DNA from 3 places in the Streptomyces sp. NPDC046465 genome. Region 1 is predicted to be linked to each of the others. Evidence: riboswitches for the same ligand, from Rfam matches in the RefSeq annotation. Region 1 holds a riboswitch; each other region holds the start of a gene.

Region 1 (4,637 bases):
CTTCGCCACGGGCTTCGGCCAGTGCGACAGCTCGCGGGCGGTGGCCGCCGAGGTGTCGGCGGCGTTCGCCTCGCTCGTCGGCCACAGCGCGCTGCCCGCGAGGACGGCGGCGGCCAGCGCGCCCGTGGTGCCGATGACGGCCAGCTTGCCCTTTGCCCGTACTGCCATGTTGTTACGTCCCTGCCGTTCCTGAGAGCGATGCGCGGCCCCGTCCGGAGCGGCGCGCAATGCTATGGGGCACGGCGGACATTTCCCATGATCGAAGTCACCGGGTCCCGGGGGCATGGGGGAAGTGAACGCGGGTAGGCGAGGTTGACGCCGGGACGGCCCCGGACCCTGGCTCCCGGCGTCACCCGTGTCGTCACCCGTGTCGTCACCCCTGTCGCCGTGACCGCCCGGTACCCACCGCGCATACTGGTTTCCATGGGCTCCCGTGAGTTCGTCCGGGCCGCGCCGCGGCTCGACGGCATGGTCGTCTCCGCCGTCGGCTACCGCACCGCGGGGCAGCGCCCCGCCCTGCACCGGGGCCTGCCCTCGCCGTACCTGACGGTGATCTTCTCGCTGGACGGTCCCATCGCCACCGGCGGCACCCCCGACCGGGCGACAGGACCGGACGCGGCGCGCACCGAGATCGTGGTGGGCGGCCTGCACCAGAGCCCCGCGTACGTCGTACAGGCCGAGCACGAGGCGGGCATCCAGCTCGCCGTGCACCCCCTCGCGGCCCGAGCGCTCCTCGGCCTGCCCGCCGCCGATCTGACCGGACAGCTCGTCGTCGACGGCACGGACGTGTTCGGCGACCGCGCCGCCGACGTCCGGGAACGGCTGTGCGAGCTGGACAACTGGGCGGACAGGTTCACCCACCTCTCCGCCTATCTGCGGCGGCTCGCGTCCGACGACCGTGCCGCGAGCCCCGTCCGCCCGGAGGTCGCCGAGGCCTGGGCGTGGCTGGCCCGGCACCACGGTGCGGGCACCCTGGACGGCCTGTCCCGGCACGTCGCGCTCAGCGAACGCCGGCTGACCGCGCTGTTCCGCGCCGAGACCGGCCTGAGCCCCAAACAGGCCGCGCGCCTGATGCGCTTCCAGCACGCGAAGGCCACCGTGACCCGCGCCGTCGCGCGGGGCTGCCCGCCGGACCTCGCCCGGGTCGCGGCCGACACCGGCTACTACGACCACTCGCACCTCGTCCGCGACTTCCGGCAATACACAGGGGTGAGCCCCACCGGCTGGCTGGCCGAAGAGTGCCGGAATATCCAAGCCGGGGCGCACGGTACGGGCGAAGACTCGAAGGCATGAACACCACACCGCACACCACACCGAACCTGACCCCTGATCCGAACCCGGACCCGAACCCTGAGCCGAGCCCGGCCGCGGGTGAGCACCTCACCACGCCCCCACCCGCCATCTGGCCGGGCGTGCAGGCCCAGGACGCCCCCGCGCTGATCGACTTCCTCGTCGACACCGTCGGCTTCCTGCGCACCGCCGTCTACGAGGACGGGGGCCGCGTCGCCCACGCCCAGCTCGACTGGCCCGAGGGCGGCGGCATCATGCTCGGCTCGTACGACCCGGAGGCCGCGGCCACCTGCGGCACACCCGGCACCGCGGGCGCCTACGTCGTCACCGCCCGGGTCGACAACCTCTACCGCCGCCTCGTCGCGGCGGACGTGAAGATCACCGCCGAGATCGAGGACAAGCCGTACGGCAGCCGCGAATTCGGCATCGAGGACCCGGAGGGAAACCGCTGGTCGTTCGGCACCTACCGCGGCGAGCCGAGGCCCGCACCGACCGCGTGAGGGGCCGCCGGGTGCGTGATAACTTGCGCAAGCCAGTCAAACCCACACCTGGGCCAGGGAATCCGGTGAAAAACCGGAACTGACGCGCAGCGGTGAGGGGGACGGGCGGGGCCACGGCCACTGGGCGTCTCAGGACACCCGGGAAGGCGCCCCGCCCGGTCGATCCCGAGTCCGAAGACCTGCTGGCGCCTCCGCTCGCACACCGGGCGGCGGAGGCCGTGACGCAGGCCAGGCTCCGCGTATGAGCCGTGAGACTCAAGGGATCCCGTGTCCTCGACAGCCCGTATATCCGCCCTCCTCTGTGCCTGCCTGCTCGCGCTCACCGCGTGCGGCGACGGCTCCGGGAAGAAGTCCGGTACCGCCGGGGGCAAGAACGCCGACGGCTATCCGGTCACGGTCAGCTCCTGCGGCAAGGAGGCGAAGGTCGAGGCGCCGCCGCGGCGGGCCGTCTCCCTCGACCAGGGATCCACGGAGATCCTGCTCTCCCTCGGCCTCGCCGACCGCATGGCCGGTACCGGCACCTGGACCGACCCGGTCCTGAAGAACCTGGCGCAGGACAACGCGAAGGTGGAGCGGCTCGCCGACCGCTACCCGTCGCTGGAGAAGGTCCTCGCCAAGGAGCCGGACTTCGTCAGCGCCTCCTTCCTCTACACGGTCGGCAAGGGCGGGGTCGCCGACCGCGCGAAGTTCACCGAACTCGGCGTGCCCGTCTACGTCTCGCCCACCGACTGCGCGGGCAAGGACAACGGCGGCTCCGGCGACGGCAAGCGCGTGAAGACCCTCACCATGGACAGCGTCTACGGCGAGGTGCGCGACCTGGCGAAGGTCTTCGACGTCGAGAAGCGCGGCGAGAAGCTGATCGCCGACATGAAGAGCCGCGTCGACAAGGCCACGAAGGACATCGACGCCTCCGACGCGCGCCTCATGTACTGGTTCGCCAACTCCGACGCCCCGTACATGGCGGGCTGCTGCGGCGCCCCCGGCATCATCACCCGCGAACTCGGCGCGAAGAACGTCTTCGACGACACCCGCGAGGAGTGGCCCCAGATCAACTGGGAGACCGTCGCCGATCGCGACCCCGACGTCATCGTCCTCGGTGACCTCACCCGCAAGTCGCAGTCGGCCGAGAGCGCCGCGGCGAAGATCGAGTTCCTGGAGTCCAACCCGGCGACGAAGAACCTGACCGCCGTGAAGAAGAAGCGGTACGTGCTGCTCAGCGGCCAGGCCATGAACCCCACGATCCGCACGGCCGACGGCATCGAACAGGTCGCGGCAGCGCTGCGGAAGTTCGGACTCGTCACGTGACGCGGGTGGGGGACGTGGCACCCGGCATGGAGGACGTGGCACCCGGCATGGAGGACGTGGCACCCGCCACGGAGGACGTGGCGCCCGGCGCCGTACACCCTCCCGCCCCGCCGCCGCACGGCCTGCGTACGGGGCTTCGCCCGGGGCTTCGCCCGGGACTTCGCGTGGGCCTGCGCCTGAGCCTGCTCTGGTCGCTGGGCGTCGCCGCGCTCCTCCTCTCCGTCTCCGTGGCCGTCACCATCGGCCCCGCGGACATCTCCGTGCCCGACGTGTGGTCGACCGTCGTCGCCCACCTCGGCTGGGGCGAGACCCCGCTCACCCCGATCAGGGACGGCATCGTCTGGAACCTGCGGATGCCGCGCACCCTGCTGGCCGCGGTCTGCGGCGCGGGCCTCGCGGTCTGCGGGGTGGTCATGCAGTCCCTGCTCCGCAACCCCCTCGCGGACCCCTTCGTGCTCGGGGTGTCGTCCGGGGCGTCCACGGGAGCCGTCGCGGTCGTCGTCCTCGGGGTCGGCGGGGGAGCGGTGTCGATCTCGGCGGGCGCCTTCGCCGGAGCGGTCTGCTCCTTCGCCCTTGTGCTGTTCCTGAGCCACACGCTGGGCGACACCACGGACCGGGTGGTGCTGTCCGGCGTCGCGGCCATGCAGCTCTTCTCCGCACTGACCTCGTTCGTCGTGCTCACGGCAGGCGACGCCGAGACCACCCGTGGCGTGCTGTTCTGGCTCCTCGGCTCGCTCAGCGGGATCGGCTGGACGGACGTGTGGCTGTGCGGCGGGGTGCTCGCGGTGACGCTGCTCGTCTGCCTCACCCACGCCCGCACGCTCGACGCGTTCGCGTTCGGCCAGGAGGCGGCCGCGACGCTGGGCGTCCGGGTGGCCCGCACCCGTCTCATCCTGCTCTGCACGACGGCACTGCTGACCGCGGCCCTGGTCAGCTCGGCGGGTGCCATCGGCTTCGTCGGCCTGGTCCTGCCGCACGCGGCCCGCGCGTTCGTCGGTTCCGGGCACGCCCGGCTGCTTCCGGTCACGGCGCTCGCCGGCGCGGTCTTCCTGGTCTGGGTGGACACGCTGGCCCGCACGGCCCTTGACCCGCAGGAGGTCCCGGTCGGCGTGGTGACGTCACTCATCGGCGTACCGGCGTTCGTGGCGGTGCTGTACCGGACGAGGAGGGTGTCATGACGTACGAGGAGAGTGTCGTGACGTACGGGAAGGGTGTCATGAACCACGACATACTCCCCGCGGACGCGACGCCGGGAACGCCGGGAACGCCGGGAACGCCGGGAACGCCGGGAACGCCGGGAACGCCGGGAACGCCGGGAACGCCGGGAACGCCGGGGACGACGGGGCTGCGCGCCGACCGGGTCAGCCGGGAGGCGGGCGGGCGCCTCGTCGTCGACGGCGTCAGCCTCGCCCCGCCCACCGGCGCCACCGTCGGGCTCCTCGGCCCCAACGGCTCCGGCAAGTCCACGCTCCTGCGCATCCTCGCGGGCGTCCTCGCCCCGGCCTCGGGGATCGTCACCCTGGACGGCCGCTCGCTGACCGA
Region 2 (4,637 bases), on a different contig from region 1:
CCACCGCCTCCGCCTACGCCGCCCTCCGACCCCAGAGTCGGCTGGGTGGAGATCGTCGGCGCCATCGGATCCCTCGTCACCCTTCTCACCGCGGTCCTCTTCTACTTCGGCTGGGCGAGCACCGACGCCGAGACCAAGGCGCTGGGGCTGCGCGAGACCGTGTTCCACTTCTCCACCAGCGACTATCTGTTGCGCAGCGTCGGTGCTCTCTATCTCCCCGCCTGGCTGGCCGCGGGCATCGCGCTCGGCGTGCTCGGGCTGCTCCGCCGGGTGGCGGACGAAGCGGAGCGGCTCGCCCGCGCCGTGCGGGTGCTCCGGTTCGCCTGGGCCGTGCCCGTCGTCCTCGTGCCGCTGTATCCGCTCAGCCCGTGGCTGTTCGACCTGCTCCTCCCGCTCACCGCGATCGGCGGCTTCGCGCTCAACGCGTACCCCCGCACCCGCACACGCCGGGACCTGCGGCTATGGGGGCTCACGCTGTTCCTCTGCGTCCTGTCACTGTTCTGGGCCGTGTCGGCGTACGCGGCGATCGCGGGCCGCGGCCGCGCGGAACTGACCGAGCGGACCCTCCGGAGCGACTTCCCCGCCGTCGTCGTCTTCAGCGAGAAGGACTTGATGATCCGGGGCGGCGGCAGCTGCTTCCGGCGCGTCACCGACAAGGGAAGCCAGTACGCGTACGAGTACGCGGGCCTGCGCCTGTTCCACGTCTCCGGAGACCGGATCTTCCTCGTACCCCGCGACTGGTCGCCCGGGAACGGCACCCTCTACGTCCTCAAGGAGGGAGCGGCGCAGCGCGTCGATCTGCTCAGCGGGGCCGGTCGCCGGGAACAGGAGTGCCGGGGGTAGCCGACCGGCCGCCGGAGTGGCCTCCGGATCGGCGCGTCAGAGGTAGCCGTCGCGCCGCGGTGCCGGAGCGCCGCCGTCCGCCGGGGGAACCTACGGGTCGGCAGGGGGGTCGTCGGCTGCGGGTCCCGGCTCGGGCGATCCGGCGGGGCCGAGGGCTCCGGGGCGCGTCGAGCCCCGCAAGGGAACGCCGCCCGCGGAACGCCCGTACCGCCGCGTCCTCACCGGGAAGCGGCCGGTCGTCGTGCGCTTGCGGGGAACCGAGAGCCAGCAGGCGCTCTCTGAGGCTCCCCGACTGCCTCACCTCCCTCTGTCAACGAACCTCCCCCTGGGACGTATCGGGCCCCGGGCGACGCCTGCTGACCCAGAGCAGCAGGACCACCGAGCACACCGCGGCGAACGCACACCACGTCGAGATGTACTCCTGTCGCCACAGCACGACGGTCACCGCGGCCCCGACCGCCACCAGGACGCCGAAGAGGACCAGGCCGCGGTCGCCGGACAGGAGCAGGGAGCCGATGGTGGCGAGGAGGTAGCCGACGATGATCAGCTGCGCCTGCGGCAGTCCCAGGGAGTATCCGACGGTGTGCCCTCGGATCTCGGCCGTCACGGTGCGCGTCGCCAGTACGCAGGCGAGCGTCGCCGCCGTCGCGATGCCCGCCGCCAGCGGGACGAGCAGACGGCGACGGGCGCTCGGCGGCGCGGAGCACAGCACGGCCGCCGGTACCCACAGGGGAAGGAGCGGAAGCGCGATGACGGCCCAGGCGACGGTGGCGGGCCCGGTGCCGCCGTCGTGGTGCCAGACGGCGGCCTCGATGATCTGGTGGATGCCCAGGAGGAGCGGCAGCGCGGCCAGTGGCAGGTCACGGGGGCGCCGGGCCGCCAGGGTCACGGAGGCGACCCCCACGGCCGTGATGCCCGCGCCCGCGACGAGGTCGGCCGTCTCGCTCCAGCACATGGCAGCAACGGTACGGCCACCCCGGCCCGGGAGCGCGTCGGCCGACCCTTTCGGGGACCCCGGGCAGGCGCGCGCGCAGGACAAGACTCAGGACACGCCGGACCGTGCCTTTTCCCGCTCTCCACGTCGGCGAAGCACGAACATCACGTGTTCCACCTCACCATTTGAATGCTCAACGCGACGCGGTCCACCGGCGGGTGGCCCCGTATGGTGATCGGTACAGCTGGTTCGCCCCGTCCGCCAGGCGGGAGCGTCGCAAGAGGGAACCCGGTGTGAATCCGGGACTGCCCCGCAGCGGTGAGCGGGAACGACCGCCGTCACACGCACTGGGACCGGAGTCCGGTTCTGGGAAGCGACGGCCAGTAGGTGTCCGCCCGCCTTCTTCACGAAGGCGGTGGACGGGCCCGCGAGTCCGAAGACCTGCCCGCTGTCCGTGCGCGAACCATTCGTGCGCGGATATCTCGGTGACCTCGAGGGCGGGTCGGCGTACACACCAGACGGGCGACCGCGCCGACCACGCGATCCGGACCCGCCCGGTGCTGCCACCCTTCGCGCTCTCGTCCCGTCTCCGGGATCTCAGGGATTCGTCTCGCGAAGGAGATCTCCGTGACCACCAAGCCCGCAGCCGCGGCAGCACGGGCCACCGTGTACGGCTACCCCCGCCAGGGCCCCGACCGGGAGCTCAAGAAGGCGATCGAGGGTTACTGGAAGGGCCGCGTCAGCGCGGACGCCCTTCGGGACACCGCCGCCGAGCTCCGCCGCTCGAACTGGCGGGAACTCACCGACGCAGGCATCGGTGAAGTCCCGACCGGCGACTTCTCGTACTACGACCACGTCCTCGACACCAGCGTCATGGTCGGTGCCCTCCCCGAGCGGCACCGTTCCGCGGTCGACGCGGACGCGCTCGACGGCTACTTCGCGATGGCGCGCGGCACCCAGGATGTGGCGCCGCTGGAAATGACGAAGTGGTTCGACACCAACTACCACTATCTGGTGCCCGAGTTGGCCCCCGGAACGGTGTTCCGGGCCGACTCGAGGAAGCAGGTCGAGGAGTTCAAGGAGGCACGGGCTCTGGGTCTGACGGCGCGGCCCGTCCTCGTCGGCCCGGTCACGTACCTCCTGCTGGCCAAGCCCGCGCCCGGAGTGGCCGCCGACTTCGACCCGCTGACCCTCCTCGACCGTCTCCTGCCGGTTTACGCCGAGGTCCTCGCCGACCTGCGCGCGGCGGGCGCCGAATGGGTCCAGCTCGACGAGCCCGCGCTCGTCCAGGACCGCACGCCCGCCGAGCTCAACGCGGCCGAGCGCGCCTACCGTGACCTCGGCGCCCTCCCCGACCGGCCGAAGCTCCTCGTCGCCTCGTACTTCGACCGGCTCGGCGACGCCCTTCCGGTGCTCGCCAAGGCCCCGGTCGACGGTCTCGCCCTCGACTTCACCGACGCGGCCGCCGCCAACCTCGACGCGCTCGCGGCCGTCGGCGGGCTGCCCGGCAAGCGCCTTGTCGCGGGTGTCGTCAACGGACGCAACATCTGGGTCAACGACCTGGAGAAGTCCCTCACCACGCTCGGCACGCTGCTCGGTCTCGCCGACCGGGTCGACGTGGCCGCCTCCTGCTCCCTGCTCCACGTCCCCGTCGACGCGGCCCTCGAACGGGACATCGAGCCGCAGATCCTGCGCTGGCTGGCCTTCGCCCGCCAGAAGACCACCGAGATCGTCACCCTCGCCCGGGGCCTGGCGCAGGGCACCGACACGATCTCCACCCAACTCGCCGCGAACCGCGCCGATCTGGCCTCCCGGACCGGCTCCCCCATCACCCGCGACCCGGAGGTCCGCGCCCGCACCGGGGCCGTCACGGAGGCCGACGCCCGCCGCTCCCAGCCGTACCCCGAGCGTGCGTCGGCCCAGCGGACCGGCCTCGGCCTCCCGCTGCTGCCCACGACGACGATCGGCTCCTTCCCGCAGACCGGTGAACTGCGGGCCGCCCGCGCCGACCTGCGGGCCGGGCGGATCGACGGCGACGGGTACGAGGAGCGCATCAAGGCCGAGATCCAGGAAGTGATCTCCTTCCAGGAGAAGGCGGGCATCGACGTCCTGGTGCACGGCGAGCCCGAGCGCAACGACATGGTGCAGTACTTCGCCGAGCAGCTCACCGGGTACCTCGCCACCCAGCACGGCTGGGTCCAGTCGTACGGCACCCGCTATGTGCGCCCGCCGATCCTCGCGGGTGACATCTCGCGGCCGGAGCCGATGACGGTGCGCTGGACGACGTATGCCCAGTCCCTCACCGGCCGCCCCGTCAAGGGCATGCTCACCGGCCCCGTCACCATGCTGGCCTGGTCCTTCGTACGCGACGACCAGCCCCTCGGCGACACCGCCCGCCAGGTCGCCCTCGCCCTGCGCGACGAGGTCGTCGACCTGGAGACGGCCGGGACGTCGGTCATCCAGGTCGACGAGCCCGCCCTGCGCGAGACGCTGCCGCTGCGCGCCGCCGACCACCCCGCCTACCTGGCCTGGGCCACCGAGTCCTTCCGCCTCACCACGAGCGGGGTGCGTCCGGACACGCAGATCCATACGCACATGTGCTATGCCGAGTTCGGTGACATCGTCCAGGCCATCGACGACCTCGACGCCGACGTCATCAGCCTGGAGGCGGCCCGCTCACACATGCAGGTCGCCCGCGAACTCGCCGCCCACGGCTATCCGCGGGAGGCGGGTCCCGGCGTGTACGACATCCACTCCCCGCGGGTGCCGAGCGCCGACGAGGCCGCGGCCCTGTTGCGTACGGGGCTCGAGGCCATCCCCGCCGAACGGCTGTGGGTCAATCCGGACTGCGGCTTGAAGA
Region 3 (4,637 bases), on a different contig from region 1:
CACCGGCAGCAGCCCGAGCCCGTCGACGGACCCGGCCCGCGACTCCACCTCGTCCTCGATGCGCTCGCCGAGCACCTGGAACCCGCCGCAGATCCCGAGCACCGGGCGGCCCTCGGCGGCACGGCGCGCCAGCGCGTCCGCGAGGCCGCGCTCGCGCAGCCACCGCAGGGCGCGCACGGTCCCGCGCGTGCCCGGTACGACCACGAGGTCGGCGTCGACGAGTTCCTCGGCCCGGTCCACGAACCGCACGACGACACCCGGCTCGGCCGCCAGCGCGTCCACGTCCGTGAAGTTGGACATCAACGGCACCGCGCACACGGCGACCCGCAGCACGTCATCGCCGACCGGCGGGGCCACCACGGACTCGCGGACGGCGCCCCGCAGGGACACCCGCAGGCCGTCCTCCTCGTCGATGCCGAGCCCGTGCTGGAACGGCAGCACACCGAACGTGCGCCGCCCGGTGAGCCCGTGCAGCATGTCGAGCCCGGGTTCGAGGAGGGAGACGTCGCCCCGGAACTTGTTCACCAGGTAGCCCGCGACGAGTTCCTGGTCGGCCGCGCTCAACAGCGCCGTCGTCCCGAAGAACGACGCGAACACCCCGCCCCGGTCGATGTCCCCGACCACCAGGACGGGGAAGCGGGCGGCGCGCGCGATGCCCATGTTCACGATGTCGGTGCGCCGCAGGTTGATCTCGGCGGGACTGCCCGCGCCCTCACAGATCACGGCGTCATACGTGCCCCGGAGTTCCTCCAGACACCCCACGACGGTGTCCAGCAACTGCGCCTGCCGCCCCCCGTGCAGCCTCTCCCCGGGGGACGGCCCCCCGGACCCCCCGAAGAACCCACGCGCACTCATCTCACCCACGGGCTTGCCCATGAGTACGACCTGGCTGGAGCGGTCACTGCCGGGCTTGAGCAGTACGGGGTTCATCAGCGCGCTCGGCTCGACGCGGGCGGCCTGCGCCTGCATGGCCTGCGCCCGGCCGATCTCCGCCCCCTCGCGGGTGACGAAGGAGTTGAGGGACATGTTCTGCGCCTTGAACGGCGCGACGGACACACCCTTGCGGGTCAGCCACCGGCAGATGCCCGCGGTGACGACGCTCTTCCCGGCGTCCGAGGTGGTCCCGGCGACCAGCAGTCCGCCACTCATGCTCTTCTCCCCGCTCCCGCTCCTGCTCCCGCTCCTGCCCTTGCCCCTGCTCTTGCCGACCGCAGTGCCCAGCGCGCGCCCACCACGGCTCCGAGAGCGAGCAGGCCGACCCGTCGGGACAGCTTGGCGGCCCGCTCGATGTCCCCCGCGGCGACGTCGCGCCCCGCCGCGTTCAGCACGGGCCGGTGCTCGACCCGCCCCCCGTAAGAGAGCGTTCCCCCGAGCCGTACGCCCAGTGCCCCGGCGAAGGCGGCCTCGACGGGCCCTGCGTTCGGGCTCGGGTGCGCGTCCGCGTCCGCGCGCCACGCCCGTACCGCTCCCGAGGGCGAGTCACCGGCCAGCGCCGCGAGGCCCGCGGTGAGCCGCGCGCCCGGCCATCCGAAGACGTCGTCGAGGCGGGCGGCGGCCCAGCCGTAGCGCCGGTACCGGGGCGACTTGTGGCCCACCATCGCGTCCAGCGTGTTGACGGCCCGGAACCCGACGAGCCCGGGGACGCCGCCCAGCGCGCCCCACACGAGCGCGCCGACGACCGCGTCGGAGGTGTTCTCGGCGACGGACTCCACCACGGCCCGCGCGATCCCGTCGGCGTCCAGCGCCTGCGGGTCCCGCCCGCACAGGTGCGGCAGCCGCTCCCGCGCGACCTCGATGTCCCCGGCCTCCAGCGCCCCGCCGATGGCCCGCGCCTCCCGCGTCAGCGACGTACCGCCGACCACGGCCCAGGTCGCGGCGGCGGTCAGCGCGACGGATCCGGCGGCCGAGCGACGTACGAGAGAAGAAGCCAGCGCGGCGGCACCCGCCGCGCCCCCGGCGCACACCACGGCGTGCAACGTGCCCCACCCGCGGTGGTCGCGCCACAGCACCCGCTCGACGGCACCCGCGGCACGGCCGAACGCGGCGACCGGATGGCCCCGGCGGGGATCGCCGAGCAGCAGGTCACCGAGGAGGCCGGCGGCGGCGCCGTACGCGAAGTCGCGATCGGCACTCATGCGCTTCAGCCCGCCGCTGCGCTGAGGAGAGGACTCGTACTCAGGGGGAGAGGCGGCACCGGGCGGCCGAGCATGGCGATATGTCCTCACTCAGGGTGTCCGCGCCCTGGTTCGACGTGATCGGCGGCGAGAGTTCCTGGCTCGCGGGGAGTGTCTCCCCGGTGACAGTGGCGGGACCGCGCCGGATTCGCACCGGCTTCCTCTTCTGCCGCCGTAGTTGGCCCCGGCAGTCCACCACGGCCCGCGAAGGCCCGTCAACTCGCTGTTGACCTGCGACGGGAGAGTGTGTTGGGCCCCACATGCCGGGCCCAGATACGGGGTGCGGACACACGCGTGGGGCGCGGAGCGTTCGCACGCTCCGCGCCCCACCCGGGAAGGCCGCTGCCGTCAGGCGACGATCAGGAAGATCCCGTAGGCCACCGCCGCCGCGCACAGGGCGAAGCAGGCGTACGCGCCGGTGCGTGCGAGGGAGGCGGAGCCACCGGCGGTGGCGGTCGCCGTGCCCTGCTTGGAGAGTCCGACGATGCCGAGGGTGAAGAGGCCCACCAGGGCCACGGTCACCGCGAGACTGACTCCGAAGACGGAGCCGAGAGCTGCCCAGTCGATGCTCATGCTGGTCTGTCCTTACACGGTCGCGGGCCGGGCGGGGTCCGCCATGGCGCCGGTCGTGGTGGTGGTCGGGGCCGCCGAGACGGTGGCCTTGACGGTCCCGCCCGCGGGGGCGGAGGCGGCCATCGCGCCCACGGGGGGCGGCGAGACGGCGGCGATCGCGGTGGTCACCACGCCCGCGGGCTCGGCGACCGTGCGGCCGTCAATGCCGTCAATGCCGTCAATGCCGTCAATGGCGTCGTGGCGGATCTCGTCGTCCGTGACGTTGGTGTGGTCGACGGCGTTGCGCCGGGAGAGCGCCCAGATCACGCCCGACCCCGCGATCAGGAGCGCCGCGGTGACCGTGATGCCCCAGGGGCCCTGCTTGGTGAGGAACTCGGCACCCGCGCCGACCAGGCCCGCCGCCGGCAGGGTCAGGCCCCACGCGACGAACATCCGGGTGGCGGTCGACCAGCGGACCACGCCGCCCTTGCGGCCGAGGCCCGCGCCCATCACGGCGCCCGAGCAGACCTGGGTGGTGGAGAGCGAGAAGCCGATGTGCGAGGAGGCGAGGATCGCGGTCGCGGCGCTGGTCTGGGCGGCGAAGCCCTGCTGCGGCGCGAGGTCGGTCAGGCCCTTGCCCATGGTGCGGATGATGCGCCAGCCACCGAGGTAGGTGCCGAGCGCGATGGCGATGCCGGCCGAGACGATGACCCACATCGGGGGGTTGGCGCCGGGGTTCAGGACGCCGCCCGTGATCAGGGCGAGCGTGATGATGCCCATGGTCTTCTGCGCGTCGTTCGTGCCGTGGGCCAGCGAGACGAGCCCGGCGGAGGCGATCTGCCCGGCGCGGTAGCCCTTGGCGGTGGCCTTCTGGTCCGTGTTGCGGCCGATGCGGTACGTCAGGCGCGTGGCCAGCGTCGCGGCGATGCCCGCCACGAGCGGGGCCGCGACGGCCGGGATCAGGATCTTGGTGACGACGGTGCCGCCGTTGATCGACGACCAGCCCTGCGACATGACCGCGGCGCCGATGAGTCCGCCGAAGAGGGCGTGGGAGGAGCTGGAGGGCAGGCCCACCAGCCACGTCATGAGGTTCCAGAGAATCGCGCCGACGAGCGCGGCGAAGATGACCTCGGTCTTGAGGCCGTCCTCATTGACGATGCCGCCGGAGATCGTCTTGGCGACTTCGACGGAGAGGAAGGCGCCGACGAGGTTGAGTACGGCGGACATGGCCACCGCCGTCTTGGGCTTGAGAGCGCCGGTCGAGATGGTCGTCGCCATCGCGTTGGCAGTGTCGTGGAAACCGTTCGTGAAATCGAACACGAGAGCGGTAACGATCACGATCCCGAGGAGAAGCGTGATGTGTTCCATTTACCCAGGCTTCTGTTGGACGTCAGTGGCATGTGGAACGTAGGCAACCAGGGTGAACGGAAAGTGAACTGGGCCGGGCGGTGCGGTGACCCGAAGCGGAGTGCCCTTGCTCCGTATTGAGCTGGTGTCTGATCCCGATCGTACGGAGCGTGGGCGGGATCCCCGCAAACGGGGCGGAGTGTCGGGTTCCGCCATCCGGCGGCGGCCCGGCGCGCACTTCTCGGTCCGGTGCCCGGATCCGGTGGGGAGATGCTGGTCACCCGGTGGCCCGAAGCCGTAACCGGAATCCTTTTGGGCTGGCAGGATCACCGCATGACTGAGCAGCGGCAGGGGCAGGGGCAGCGGCATGGCCAGGGACAGGGGCAGCAGGTGGACGGGGACGCGCTCGCGCGGGCCTGGGACGAGCTGGTCGGGACCGCCCGCAGGACGGTGCGGGACGGCCTGGTCGTCGGCACCTCGGGCAACGTCTCGATACGGGTCGGCGACACCGTCCTGGTCACCCCGAGCGGGGTCCCTTACGACAGGCTGCGGCCCGAGGACGCC

Evidence for each region. A riboswitch is a leader RNA that binds a small molecule or an ion and turns the genes downstream of it on or off. The one in region 1 is predicted to bind cobalamin.
Region 2: another riboswitch for cobalamin. It lies ahead of metE (5-methyltetrahydropteroyltriglutamate--homocysteine S-methyltransferase); the one in region 1 lies ahead of ABZ953_RS00270 (ABC transporter substrate-binding protein).
Region 3: another riboswitch for cobalamin. It lies ahead of ABZ953_RS24205 (cobalamin biosynthesis protein); the one in region 1 lies ahead of ABZ953_RS00270 (ABC transporter substrate-binding protein).

The regions. Positions count from the first base shown of each region.
Region 1 is NZ_JBEYZK010000001.1:55,477-60,113, reverse strand. It holds gene ABZ953_RS00285 (HAD family hydrolase) at 1-168, opposite strand, end outside; gene ABZ953_RS00280 (helix-turn-helix domain-containing protein) at 424-1,293, shown strand; gene ABZ953_RS00275 (VOC family protein) at 1,290-1,790, shown strand; cobalamin riboswitch at 1,807-1,992, shown strand; gene ABZ953_RS00270 (ABC transporter substrate-binding protein) at 2,058-3,095, shown strand; gene ABZ953_RS00265 (iron chelate uptake ABC transporter family permease subunit) at 3,110-4,273, shown strand; gene ABZ953_RS00260 (ABC transporter ATP-binding protein) at 4,270-4,637, shown strand, end outside.
Region 2 is NZ_JBEYZK010000005.1:170,748-175,384, reverse strand. It holds gene ABZ953_RS10020 (hypothetical protein) at 46-843, shown strand; gene ABZ953_RS10015 (DUF6629 family protein) at 1,154-1,798, opposite strand; cobalamin riboswitch at 2,006-2,241, shown strand; gene metE (5-methyltetrahydropteroyltriglutamate--homocysteine S-methyltransferase) at 2,405-4,637, shown strand, end outside.
Region 3 is NZ_JBEYZK010000015.1:186,069-190,705, forward strand. It holds gene ABZ953_RS24200 (cobyric acid synthase) at 1-1,149, opposite strand, end outside; gene ABZ953_RS24205 (cobalamin biosynthesis protein) at 1,146-2,135, opposite strand; cobalamin riboswitch at 2,246-2,378, opposite strand; gene ABZ953_RS24210 (hypothetical protein) at 2,523-2,747, opposite strand; gene ABZ953_RS24215 (inorganic phosphate transporter) at 2,760-4,094, opposite strand; gene ABZ953_RS24220 (class II aldolase/adducin family protein) at 4,407-4,637, shown strand, end outside.